One region of the Exiguobacterium sp. s78 genome, then DNA from elsewhere that is predicted to be linked to it. Evidence: riboswitches for the same ligand, from Rfam matches in the RefSeq annotation. Region 1 holds a riboswitch; each other region holds the start of a gene.
The links. A riboswitch is a leader RNA that binds a small molecule or an ion and turns the genes downstream of it on or off. The one in region 1 is predicted to bind S-adenosylmethionine.
Positions count from the first base shown of each region.

Region 2: it holds a riboswitch for S-adenosylmethionine, as region 1 does, so the genes downstream of both, KNQ18_RS13450 (amino acid permease) here and KNQ18_RS01275 (methionine ABC transporter ATP-binding protein) in region 1, are expected to answer to the same signal.
Region 3: it holds a riboswitch for S-adenosylmethionine, as region 1 does, so the genes downstream of both, KNQ18_RS00405 (alpha/beta hydrolase) here and KNQ18_RS01275 (methionine ABC transporter ATP-binding protein) in region 1, are expected to answer to the same signal.
Region 4: it holds a riboswitch for S-adenosylmethionine, as region 1 does, so the genes downstream of both, KNQ18_RS14310 (Na+/H+ antiporter NhaC family protein) here and KNQ18_RS01275 (methionine ABC transporter ATP-binding protein) in region 1, are expected to answer to the same signal.

Region 1 covers NZ_JACSNB010000001.1:260,234-263,619, forward strand. The annotation lists gene KNQ18_RS01265 (MetQ/NlpA family ABC transporter substrate-binding protein) at 1-364, opposite strand, end outside; gene KNQ18_RS01270 (methionine ABC transporter permease) at 392-1,057, opposite strand; gene KNQ18_RS01275 (methionine ABC transporter ATP-binding protein) at 1,047-2,060, opposite strand; SAM riboswitch class I at 2,145-2,250, opposite strand; gene KNQ18_RS01280 (aminotransferase class I/II-fold pyridoxal phosphate-dependent enzyme) at 2,313-3,386, opposite strand, start outside.
Region 2 covers NZ_JACSNB010000003.1:70,976-74,361, reverse strand. The annotation lists gene mmuM (homocysteine S-methyltransferase) at 1-447, opposite strand, end outside; gene KNQ18_RS13450 (amino acid permease) at 422-1,825, opposite strand; SAM riboswitch class I at 1,903-2,004, opposite strand; gene KNQ18_RS13445 (polysaccharide pyruvyl transferase family protein) at 2,113-3,386, opposite strand, start outside.
Region 3 covers NZ_JACSNB010000001.1:68,486-71,871, reverse strand. The annotation lists gene KNQ18_RS00410 (methionine ABC transporter ATP-binding protein) at 1-638, opposite strand, end outside; SAM riboswitch class I at 725-828, opposite strand; SAM riboswitch class I at 1,078-1,179, shown strand; gene KNQ18_RS00405 (alpha/beta hydrolase) at 1,247-2,005, shown strand; gene KNQ18_RS00400 (thymidine kinase) at 2,078-2,692, opposite strand; gene KNQ18_RS00395 (DedA family protein) at 2,876-3,386, shown strand, end outside.
Region 4 covers NZ_JACSNB010000003.1:246,323-249,708, forward strand. The annotation lists gene KNQ18_RS14300 (aldo/keto reductase) at 1-180, opposite strand, end outside; gene KNQ18_RS14305 (hypothetical protein) at 338-541, shown strand; gene KNQ18_RS14310 (Na+/H+ antiporter NhaC family protein) at 585-1,895, opposite strand; SAM riboswitch class I at 1,977-2,081, opposite strand; gene KNQ18_RS14315 (metal ABC transporter solute-binding protein, Zn/Mn family) at 2,151-3,164, opposite strand; gene KNQ18_RS14320 (alpha/beta hydrolase) at 3,334-3,386, shown strand, end outside.

The sequences.
Region 1 (3,386 bases):
TCGCTGTCTTGCTGTATAGTCCCATCGGTGCTGTTGGAACCGTGATGAGTCCTTTTAAATCGAGGTTCTTTTCTTTAGAAAACGTCTTGAGATAGATCGAGTGTTGGAACAAGTTGGCGTCGATGTTCCCGCTACCGAGGACGATATTCGGTTGGATGTAATCGCTGAACTCGACGATTTCGACTTTATAGCCTTTCTTTTCGAGTTGTGGCTGGATCGCTTGTTTGACCATGTCGCTATACGGACCACTCGTCGCACCAATCTTGATCGTCTTGTCTTTTTCATCAGCACTGCTGTCTCCACATCCCGCGAGGACTCCTGCACCAAGTAAGGCTGTTGCTAAAAAGGCATATCGTTTTTTCATGATTCCACTCTCCCTTTGTATGTATGATTAGCGTTTATCTGTTTTTCGCGCCAGTTGATTGCCAAGTGCTTGAATACTTTGAACGATGACGATGAGCACGACGATCGTCACGATCATGATGAGATTATCGTAGCGATAGTAACCGAAACGGATCGCGAGGTCACCGACACCACCGCCGCCGACGATACCAGCCATCGCTGAGAAGCCGATTAAGCTGATCGTCGTTAATGTGATGCCCTGAATGATGCCAGGGAGTGCTTCCGGTAAGAGGACACTGACGATGATCCGCAAGGGTTTCGCCCCACATGCTTCTGCTGCTTCAATCAAACCAGGCGGAATCTCGCGGAGTGATGTTTCGACAAGGCGCGCGAGAAACGGAATCGCTGCGACACTAAGGCTGACGGACGCTGCCGTCGGACCGATCGTATTGTCGAGTAAGAACTTCGTTAATGGAATGAGGGCAACCAGCAAGATGATGAACGGTAGCGACCGGACGATGTTGACGACGAAGTCAAGAACACGGCGGACGGCAAGGTTTTGAAAAAATAATCCCCGGTCGGTGACGAACAAGAGAATTCCGAGCGGAATCCCGACGACCAATGCGAAAGCAAGTGAAATACCAACCATCCATGCTGTCTCGCCGAGTGCCTTCAAGAGCTCCGGTAACATCGTTTGAATACGATCAAGCCACATCCTGAATCACCTCGAGTGCGTGAAGTTCCGTCGCGAGCCAGTCAAGGGCAGGAGCGATTTGATCGGATGATCCCGTCAAGCTGACAATCAGGACACCGAAGGCGACGTCTTGAATGTAGTCGACCTTGCCGTGCAAGATGCTGACTGAGATATCGTAACGGCGGATCGCTTCTGATAACGTACTTTCACCGGTCTTCTCGCCTGTGAACTGCAAGCGGATGATCTTACCTGGGGTTGCCTGTAAGATGCGTTCCGGCAATTCGATTTGTAATGCCGTATCGACATAATGTTGCGTCACCGGATGCTTAGCTTGACTGAACAAGTCATAGGTTGAGGCGACTTCGACGACTTCACCTTGCGACATGACCGCGACGCGATGGCAAATCTGTTTGACGACATCAATCTCATGCGTGATGAGGACGATCGTCAATCCGAGTCGTTCATTCAAATCCTTCAGCAGTTCAAGAATCTGTAGTGTCGTAACGGGATCAAGAGCGGATGTCGCTTCATCACATAACAAGACGGTCGGATTGTTTGCGAGTGCCCGGGCAATCCCGACGCGCTGTTTCTGCCCACCGCTTAATTGACTCGGGAAGTTCGTCTCAAATCCTTCAAGTCCGACGAGCGAGACGAGTTCGCGAATTCGCTCCGGGAAATCTGCACGTTTGACGCCAGCGGCCTTGAGTGCAAAAGCGATGTTATCCGCGACGTTGCGTGACTGGATCAATTGGAAATGCTGAAAGATCATTCCTGTCCGCAAGCGAAGTTGACGTAAATCTGCTTTTGACATCCCGCCGAGCGAGACACCGTCGACCTTGACGGTTCCTTGTGTTGGATGCTCGAGCCCGTTGATCAGGCGAAGCAACGTACTTTTACCGGCACCAGACTCACCGATGATTCCGAAGATTTCTCCTTTTTGGATCGTCAAATCGACATCCCGTAATGCAAAAATCGGGGTCCGGTCTCGAACGAACCGTTTTGTAATGTGTTTGAATTCAATCATCCGCTCATCTCCTCATACAAAAAAAGTCGCTTTTTCCTAGTAGCAGAGCAACCAGAAAAAAGCGACGAAAGTGTAAGATTTCGTAACTTATCTCTCAGAATGAAAATCATTCTGTAGGATGTGGCACCGTTCCTTACAGGTGGTTGCCGGACGTCGTTGGGCCTAATCCCTCGGTCGCTCTCGATAAGTAGTTATGCTGTTGGGATTTACTTTAACGGAAATGATTCCCATCTGTCAAATGTTTTTTCAGAATTATTCCGCAACAGGTGTCCGGAACAGGTTGAGCGTTCCGATTCGATCGACGGCTTCTTCTAGACGTTCGACGTCAGCAATCAAGCTAATCCGGACGTAGCCTTCACCGTATTCGCCGAAAAATGATCCCGGGGTCACGGCGACGTGTGCTTCGTCAAGTAGATGATCGGTGAAGCTTTGGGACGTGTAACCTTCTGGAACAGGAAGCCAGACGAAGAAGGAACCGCCTGGGCGTGGACCACTCCAACCAATCGCATCGAGTTTTGCGAACAACGCATCGCGTCGTGTTTCATACAAGCTACTTAACTCACGGACGCACGTTTGGTCACTCGTGAGGGCAACGGTCGCCGCATGCTGAATCGGTGTGAAGGCACTGACGTAGAGATGTTCTTGGTATGTTTCGATGCTTGAGATGACGGACGGATTTCCGATCGCGAAGGCAATCCGGAAGCCGGACATGTTGAAGCGTTTTGAGAGTGAGAATAGCTCGATCCCGACGTCTTTTGCCCCTTCCGTCTGCAGGAAGCTTCGCGTCGGACCATCGAAACTGATGCCGCCGTATGCTAAGTCATGGACGACACAGATATCATGGGCATCGGCGAAAGCGACTGTCTGTTCGAAGGCTTCTGCCGTCGCGGTCGCACCCGTCGGATTACTCGGGTAGTTGAGGAACAACATCCGGGCACGCTCGACGTCCGTCGTATCAAGTAAGTCGTAATCCGGTAAGAAGTTATTTTTCTCAAGTAACGGAAGCGTGATCGGGAATGCGCCAGCAAGTGCTGCGCCAGACAGGTAATCCGGGTATCCTGGATCCGGAACGATGACACCTTCTCCAGGGTTGACGATCGTCTGCGGTAAGGCGACGATGCCGGCTTTACTGCCGAGGAGAATTGCGACTTCCGTTGCCGGATCGATTGTGACACCGAATTCAGTCGCATAAAAGCGCGCGACGGCTTGCTTTAGAAAATCATGTCCACGAAACGGTGGATATTGAAGGTTCGTTGGCTCGTCGATGGCTTGTTTTAAGGCATCGAGAATATGTACAGGCGTCGTCTGGTCGGGTGTTCCTTGACC
Region 2 (3,386 bases), on a different contig from region 1:
TCGTGGTCTATGAAAGGCTTCTAGCACATCTGCTGACACCCCATAATGACCGCGATATTCAGAACCATCTGCTAAGTAGGCACCATAAGGACCCACTGATCCCGCGATCAATACGTCACTCTTTCCGCTACGCGTGCGTGCGTTTTGCGCCAAGGTGACCGTTTGTCGAATCAGCGCCTTTGCTTCCTCTGTCGTGATATGACGTTGCTTGAATCCTTCGATACTTGCTTGATAGCTTGAAGTGATCGCGACATCGGCACCTACTTCAAAGTAGTCACGATGGACGTGTTCGATCTGTTCTGGTGCTTCGATTAAGAGACGTGCTGACCAAAGCGGATCGTTCAGGTCGAATCCCTTCTGTTCAAGTTCGGTTGCAAGGGCACCATCTAAAATAAGAAAGGGAACTTCCTGTAATCGTTGATCAACTGGATTTTTGATTCGGGACATCTTCAACACTCCGTTTCTGAGAAGAATTCGTGAACGCATGAACGATATAACAGATCACGATGAATGGAATACCACAATACAAGGCAATTCGTTGTGTCGGATCAAATCCGATACCAATCAGAGAAATCAAACAAACGACGAAAGCGGCGATCGGTACAAATGGAAAGAGTGGTGTGCGATAGACCAATTCGTCGACCGTATGCCCTTCACGGAGGAATTGTTTCCGGAAACGATACTGGGCAACGCTGATACTCATCCAAACGACGACGACAGCGAGACCGGAAATCGAGACGAGCGCGATATAGACACTTCCTGCTGCATAGATGCTAGACAGCAAGGCAAGTCCTCCGCCAAGCATGCTGAACAATACGGCTCGAAGTGGAACCCCACTTGGCGTCACCTGGGCGAAGAAGCGTGGAATCATGCGTTCGTTCGCAAGCGACCAGAGCATCCGAGAGGCGGCGTAAAGTCCAGAATTCGCTGCCGACAAGATCGCTGTCAAAATGACGAAGTTCATCACGTCTGCCGCATACGGAATTCCGATCCGTTCAAACACGGCGACGAACGGACTTTCGAGTACACCTTTCCCATCCGTTGGTAATAAGACGGCTAACACGATGATCGTACCGACGAAAAAGAGGACGAGTCGCAAAATTGTCGTCCGGATCGCAAGCGGAATCGTCCGTTTCGGATCGACTGCTTCACCCGCTGCGACACCGATTAGTTCCGTTCCCGAGTAAGCAAAGTTCACGGCAAGCATCGTCATGAAGATGACGAAAGCGCCATTTGGGAACAACCCGCCTTCGGTTAACGAAGAAAAGAATGGAGCCGGGCTACCATCTTGCAGTGGAATGAAGCCGACGATTGCTCCCGCACCGAGTAAAATGAAAGCAATGATCGTCACGACCTTAATGGCGGAAAACCAAAACTCGACTTCAGCAAACACACGAACCTTCAAGACGTTGATACCAAGGATCATCGCAGCGAACAATGCGCTGAACACCCATACAGGAATCGACGGGAACCAACGTTGCATTAAAATGCCTGCTGCCGTGAATTCTGAACCAAGGGCGACCGTCCACGTCAGCCAGTAGAGCCAGGCCACTGTATAACCGGTGCCGGGCCCGATGTACTTCGTTGCGTATTTATGGAATGATCCGGTTTCCGGCATGTGCACGGCGAGTTCACCGAGACTTAACATGACTAAGTAAACGACGACGGCCCCAATCAAATACGATAAAATCGTTCCGACACGTCCTGCTTGTTCCAACGTATAACCTGTACTTAAAAATAATCCGGTTCCAATGACACCACCTAACGACAGCATGATCAAATGACGTGATTCCATCTTGCGTCGAAATGCTCCGCTCGTTTTCATGAATCCATTTCCTCCTCATTCCACCTATTTCAAACAAAAAACGCATCCTCACGGATGCGTCGGTCGACAATTCGGAAATCTTATCGATCGGGTGCAGCACCCGCAGGAATTAGCACAGTATCTTTCGACCTGTTGCTGAGGTTTCATAGGGCCAGTCCCTCCACCTCTCTGGATAAGTATGTAATTGTTCATAACCCTATCAAGTCTTTTTCAAATTGTCAACACAATTCAGAATACTTCTATCAAAAAAACATTCCGCATCGTATCGATCCGGAATGTTTAAAGGGTTACTTTTTAGCGAATAAATCCGCTGTTTTCAAGGCTGCACGAACCGCTTTCCGGTTCAATGTTCCTTGCTGATGCTTCATTTTCTTCGTTTGGGCAGCCAGTTGCGCTTTGAGTGCCGCAATCTCTTGATCCTTTTGAGCCGTTCCTGTTTGTTTCTGCAATGCTTTGATTTTCTTATCTTTTTCAGCTAATTGTGCTTTTGTTTGTTTTTGCGCATCCGCAATCTTCTTCTCTTGTTCCGGGAAGAACCGTTCAAAACGAGCGACTGCTTCCTCAAGACTTACGCCAGAAATCGGCTGGACTGGTGGGAGCAACTCGGTTTGCGCCATTTGACGGTCAAACGGTACATTCTCAGGATAGTTCGTCTCTTGATAAATATGCTCAAGATTGTTCACGTTCAAGAAGTCAACGAAGTTGTCGAAGTTACGCGCTTGAACACGTGCCGGACTTTGGAAGTCAGCATTTGCTACGACGTCGGATAATTGTGTATCCGCTTTGATGTCGTTCGCCCAAATGTGCGTCAACTGATGGTAATCCGTCAATTCGCGCATCCGTGCATCTTTTGGAATGAGGATACTCGGCGTACCCGCAAGTGTCGCTGTGATGTTTCCGTGTAAACGAGCTCCAAAACTGAGGTCTGCTTGACCGATAAAATCAAACCATGTCTGTGCGTTCAAGAAGAAACGAACCCGATCGTTCATATAAGCAGGATCCGACATCTTCACCGGATAGTTCGTCACTGAAAGATCTGCGATCGGGTGCGTCCCTGTATACGTCAACTTCAGTTCCTTCATCCACTGTGGAATGAAGTAGTGATTCGGATACTCTTCCATCCCGCGCGTAATGAAATCAAGAACGTTTTGTGGTGCCAAACGTGACGAGTTGACCGTAATCATCGACTCAGGTGTGATGTTCGTTTCACGGATGTGCAAATCACGACCGAACGCGTACATCGAAGGACATCCGATAACGCGATGATCAATCCCTTCGCGGAAACCAAGACGTGTTAAGTATTTCGACGTGATCTCCCCGCGAAGACCTAGCATGCTCGAGCGCTCGAGAACGGCACTGACGAACGCTTTGACATCTTCATCGAATGGGAATCCACCATCTAAGTCTGGTTCAAACGGTGCACGTAACCCTACACCGATGACGACGACTGGAATTTTTAATTTTTTGATGAGACGTGTATATTTCCGTAACGTCGGTACGAATTCTTTTCGGAATGCATCCGCTAACGGAATGACATAAAGATCAAAGTTGGCATTGATTT
Region 3 (3,386 bases), 190 kb from region 1:
ACGGCGACCCGGTCACAAATTTCACGAATGACGCCCATCTCGTGGGTGATCAAGAGAATCGTGATCCCGTACTCCGCATTGATACGTTTTAATAACTGGAGAATATGATGGGTCGTTTGGGGATCGAGTGCTGACGTCGCTTCGTCACATAAGAGGACGGAAGGTTGCGTCGCGAGTGCCCGGGCGATACCAACGCGCTGTTTCTGCCCACCCGACAATTGATCCGGATAATGATCCGCCTTGTCAGCGAGATCGACGAATTCGAGTAACTCCGTCACCCGGCGGCGAATTTCGTCTTTCTTGACGCCTGCGAGAACGAGTGGTTTCGCGACATTCGTAAAGACCGTGTTCGCATTCAATAGATTGAAGTGCTGAAAAATCATCCCGATCCGTTGTTTTGCATGGCGCAATTTTTTTGGAGACAGTTGCGTTAAATCTTCTCCATCGACCGTCACCGTTCCTGACGTCGGTCGTTCTAATAGATTGACACAGCGGAGCAGTGAACTTTTTCCGGCACCGCTAAAGCCGATGACACCAAAGATTTCGCCTTTTTCGATCGTCAGGTCGACACCGTCGAGCGCTGCGATCGTCTGATCTTTCGTGACGTACGTTTTTTTGACTTGATGAAATGCGATCATTCCGTTTTCCCCCTTCATTCAACAAAAAAGGTCCCTTCTTGAGAAACAAGAAGAGACCTGGATCCGCACAGTGGCAGAATCCACTCCACTCATCTCTCAGACATCTGTCTGATGGAATTGGCACAGTGCTCATAATGAGTCTGTTGCCGAGGTTTCGTAGGGCCAGTCCCTCCACCTCTCTGGATAAGTATTGCGGTATGAAATTCGTATGTGTGTTGTTGCGTTGTTGCTTATGTCGTAAAACTAATTTTTACATTACGGGTCGAAACTTTAAAAGTCAACCAACTTTGCAAAAATAATCCATTTGTCGCATATCGATGGATGAACAAGTTATGAGTTAGCTTACTCAACGGATCATGATTCGTCAAGAAAGATTTGACAAGTCATTTTTGGTCGTGCTACCATCGTTTCAATGATTATTCCGACAATTCCAATATGATATTTATCAAGAGTGAACGAGAGACCTGGCTCTATGACTTCACGGCAACCTGCAATCTGTAAGGTGCTCCGACCAGCAAAGCGCGGCTTTGGATGATACGGTGAAAAACTCGTGGGCGTCCAAGCAGTGACGTCGACGAGTTTTTTTCATGAATGGAGGAAAAATAGTAATGATGAACTATCCTGTATTGACTGGTGCTGAAGCGTTTTATTTTCAAGGGGGATCGATCGGCATTCTAATCTGTCATGGTTTTAATGCCACTCCGCAAAGTGTCCGCGACGTCGGTGAAGCATTCGCTGCTGAAGGTTTTACCGTCTATGCCCCGCGCTTACGTGGACATGGAACGAACGTCCGCGAGTTTGAACAATCGACTGCTCGATGTTGGAAGCAAAGCCTGAAAGACGGCTATGAACGTTTACAAGAAACATGCGATCAAGTCTTCGTCATCGGTCAATCGATGGGTGCGACGCTTGCACTGTCACTCGCCGCTGACGGCATTCCGTTCGCCGGCATCATTACGATCAATGCCGCACTCTCCGTTCCATCCTATGAAGCACTTTCGTTCGAGGACGGTCCAGAGTATTTACCAGAAGGCGCACCGGACATCAAACGGTCTGCTTTCGAAATCATCTATGACCTCGTTCCAAGTCGTTGTGCGTTCGAACTCGTCCGTCTGATGGATGAGACGAAAGGACGCCTCGGATCGATCCTTCTGCCGACATTAATTCTCTACTCGGCGACCGATCACGTCGTTCCGCCGTCGAGCTCGGATTATCTGCATCAGCACATCGGAACGAATGATAAACGAAGCTACTGTTTACTGAACTCGTACCACGTCGCGACCCTCGATCATGATCAGGATTTGATCGTTCGTGAGACGATCCGTTTTATCGAACGCTCAAGCCGGTTCTCACAGGAAACGGGATAATAAAAAAACAGCTATTCACTTAGAAGCGAATAGCTGTTACATCAAAGGACGACCGCGACCGGTTCGTCTTTTTTAATTTTCTTGGTGCTGCACCGATTGGAGCGGCTTCGGTTTTCCAGGCACCTCATGGCAATGGCGGCACCGTGGCTCATACGATTCTGAAGCGCCGACTAGAATGATCGGATCATCGTAGTTCGCTGGTTTTCCATCAATCAACCGTTGTGTTCGGGAAGCCGGATCACCACATGAAAGACAGATGGCTTGCAGCTTCGTCACGAATTCTGCGCGCGCCAGTAATTCCGGCATCTTGCCGAATGGCTCTGCCCGGAAATCTTGATCAAGACCCGCACAAATGACACGTTTTCCGTCTTGTGCGAGTGCTTCGATGACTTGTACGATCTCATCATCAAAGAATTGAACTTCATCGATTCCAACGATTTGTGTTTCCTCCGCTACTGCTGCGTAGAGATCACGACTCGTCGCCATCGGAATCGCCACGACGGAGTTGCCGATATGAGAGACGACATGCTCTTCATGGTACCGGTCGTCGATTGCCGGCTTGAATACTTGAACGGGCAGTTTGCCGTACTGCGCCCGTCTGACACGACGAATCAACTCTTCCGATTTCCCGGAAAACATACTGCCACAAATTACTTCGATCCAGCCGTACTGATTTATTACATGCATCATCGTCCGACACCGTCCTCTAAAAATAGTCACTTTAACGAGTATAGCCCGAAACGGTATCGAGAAAAAGGGTTGACTTCCGGAAATCAAAATTCATTTTTTCTTTACCTAGAATTTTTGTCCTTTCATTCCAACCGTCCCCTATTTCCTGTACACTGAAGAAGAAGACTCTCACGAAAGAAGGTGTCCCCGATTCATCATCTCTTACATGACATCCTGCACCAATATGGTGCCCTTGGTCTCTCCGTCCTTCTCGCAGGTGGTATCGTGGGATTGCCGGTTCCTGATGAGACCCTGCTCGTCCTGTCCGGTTTTTGGATGCATCAAGGCAATCTACCACTCGTCGGTACGATTCTCGCCGCTTACGCCGGCAGTTGTATCGGGATGACGATCAGCTATTTACTCGGATTAAAACTCGGTATGCCACTATTACACCGCGTCGGACCGAAAATGCGTATCTCAGAAAAACATATTCTTTCCGCTGAAGCCGGATTTCGTCGTTACGGGAAATCGGTCTTGATCATCGGTTACTACATACCTGGTCTCCGCCAACTCTCCGCCTTTTTTGCAGGTGTCTCGAAAATGCCGTTTCGCGTGTTTGCGAGTTATGCGTATACAGGTGCGTTGATTTGGATCAGCGTGTTCTTAGGCGCCGGCTACTTCGTCGGTCGTCATCTCTCGTTCCACAAAGTCA
Region 4 (3,386 bases), on a different contig from region 1:
CTTGATTCCTTTTGCGACACCGCGCTCGTTTTTGTAGACAGCAGCCGTATCGATATGACGATAGCCGACACGTAATGCTTCAGCGACAGCAGCAGGTGCTTCTGTCTCTTCATCTACTTGCCAGACACCGAATCCGATTTGGGGAATCGTAATACCGTTTGAAAGTTTTGCGTATTGCATGTGTTACTCCTCCTCATAAAACGTAGTTTAGATTTGCTCGTTTAGTTTAGCATGAACGAACGAAGACGTCCGTTTCCATGCTCATGGAGGAATGAAATAAGGTAAAATAGAAAAGAATCGTGAGATTTAATCGTGTGTTAAAAGAGGGGGAGAAAAGATGGCTCAAAAGAATAAAAAGCTATCCAAATGTACTTGGCTTAGCATTGGCGCCTTGTTAGTAACGCAGGCAGTGGGTCTGTTTCTTAGTGCGCGAAAGTCAGGACGTAATCCATGGGTGTGGGGAGGCGCTGGACTCGTTCAGTTCCCGCTTCCGGCAATCGCTTACTTAATCTTAGAACGACAAGCGAAGCAGAATAAATAATAAAACAGGTCCAATCGTCGACGCGATTGGACCTGTTTTATGGTTACGAAGAAATTTTTTCTTGCTTCGTCGCTGTCTTCTTCATGCGTGGTAAGCCGAAGAAGATGGCAATTGATCCACAGACGAAGAGGAGGAACGGATAGAACAGATACGGAATCAGTTCCGGTGAAGCCGTTTTCGTCAATTCTGCTGCGATCAATAGTTGTGCTCCATACGGAATGATGCCTTGAATACCACAAGAGAAGATATCAAGGATACTCGCCGATTTTTTTCGATCGACTTCATACGTATCGGCGATTTCAGCTGCCAGTGGTCCAGCGACGAGAATCGAGATCGTATTGTTTGCAGTCGCGAGATTCGTTGCACTAACGAGTGCCGCCATACTGAATTCGGCACCACGACGCTGTGAAATCTTGCGTGTCAGCGTCTCTTTTAAGAAGGCGATTCCACCGTTGAACGTAATCAAGCTGACGAGACCACCCATGAGGAGCGTCAAAATGGAGATCTCCGCCATGCCCATCATTCCTTCAGACATCGAGAGGACGAAGCCACTCAAGCCGAAACTACCATCAATCATACCGATGATGCCGGTGAGTAACGTACCACCAATTAAGACAAGAATGACATTGACGCCAAATAGTGCAAGGACGATGACAGCGAGATATGGAATCAACTTGTAGAATTCAAATGCTTTTGCTTCGACGACGTCACCAGAACCAGAAACGAATGCGAGTAGGATGACCGTCAAAATAGCAGCCGGTAGGACGATCATGAAGTTCGTCCGGAATTTATCGCGCATGTTCGTTTTTTGGGTCCGGACGGCGGCAATCGTCGTATCCGAGATGAACGACAAGTTATCGCCGAACATCGATCCACCAACGACAGCAGCCGCTGCGATCGCAACGTTGATGCCTGTCGCTTCATGAATACCGAAGGCGATTGGCGCGAGTGCAGCAATCGTTCCAGTCGATGTCCCCATTGCCATTGAGATGAAGGCAGCGATGATGAACAGACCACTCATGAGGAGCGACGGAGGTAGGAACGTCAAAGCAGCATTAACGGTCGCATCGATGGCGCCGATTGCTTCTGCTGTTCCAGAAAACGTACCGGCTAGTAAGAAGATGAAGACCATGATCATGATATCAGGATTTCCGGCACCCGTTGCGATTCGTTCGACCGTTTGATTGATGGATCCTTTCGTCGTGATTGCAGCAAAAATCAAAGCGATCAGTGCGGCGATAAGGATCGGAAATTTGTAAAAGTCGTCATAGAAGATCCCGGCTCCGATGAAGAGAACTAGGAATACGACGAGGGGAAGCAGTGCCCATTTGTTAGGCGTGATCGTTTCATTCATTGTTGACACCTCGTTTCTCAAAGATACAAAAAAAGACCCCTTCGCAAGAAAGAAGGAGGTCTTTATGAAATAAAGACGCTCTTCTTATCTCTCAAGCTTTCGCTTGCTGGATTTGGCACAGTACGAATCAAATCGTCCGCTGCCGAAACATCATTGGGCCAGTCCCTCCGTTTCTCGCGATAAAAAGAAGTCATTCAATTGTTGTAAAACACGTTTCTTACCGTACCGCATTGAGTAACGCGTGTCAACTGTACTTTACTGAAGTGCCTTTTTCAATGTTTGGACGTTTTCTTCCATCAACTTGAAATAAGAGCTGTTTTGTTGCGCTTTCGTGACCGACTCTAGATTATGAATCGTCACGGATTCAGCTCCGATTTCTTTTTGGATGACACGTGCGACCTTTGGTGAGACCGTCTCTTCGAACGCGACGTATTTCAAATCATGCATCCGTGCTTCTTTCACTAAAGCGGCCAGTTGCTTTTGTGACGGTTCATCGGAAGGAGAAATTCCCGCAATCGGCAGTTGTGTGAAACCATATCGTTCTGCGAGGTAACCGTAAGCGGCATGCGTAACGAGAAGTTCTTTTTTCGATCCATCAGCGACAGCTTGTTTAAATTGTTCGTCCAATTCATCAGCTTGCTGATCGAACGCTTTTAAGTTTTTCTCGAATGTTGCTTTGTCTTTTGGTACTTCTTTTGATAAAGCAGTTGTAATCGAGCGTGCCATTGCTTTTGCGTTGACAGGATCGAGCCAGACGTGTGGATCGTATTTTCCATGGTCATGACCCTCTTCTTCATGCGCATGTTCATCCGTTGCATGATCATCGTGCCCTTCTTCTTCGTGGGCATGTTCGTCTTCACTATGCTCCTCTTCTTCATGTGCATGAAGTGTAGCATCCGATTCTAGCAAGTTGACGTCCTTACTCGTCTCGACGAAGCGGACATCCGTGCCTTTTAGACTCTCCTGGATTTTTTTCGAATACGGCTCGAGCGTCGTACCGGTTAAGAGGAACAAGTCGCCCTTAGCAATCTCGGTGAGTTGTTTTGACGTCGGCTCGTAAGAGTGGGGGTCTGCTCCAGGTGGGACGATCATCTTGACGTTGACTTGATCCCCTCCGATTTCGCGGGCAATAGCAGCCGTCGCGAACGTTGATGCATAGACTTCTGTCTGGGTTTTATCTGAAGTCGATGAATCGGTATTCGAACCGCAAGCAGCGAGAACACTTGCACTTGCGAAAGCGACTGTTAAAGCGGGAATGATTTTTTTCATTATATGATACCTCCATTATTAAAACGTAACTATTCCGATTTGGACTTTCTCACTATAGCGGAACGCTGGTGAAGCGTCAAGTACGAATACCGAGACGTTCGACTTCTTTTAAAACGGGGTAGAAGGATAATAAAGTGAAGAAACTGGCACGTCTTTTGGAGGTGATCAAGTGAAACGTGAAACTGCATGGCTAATGGGGGGAGCTGCGTTATTGACGACGGC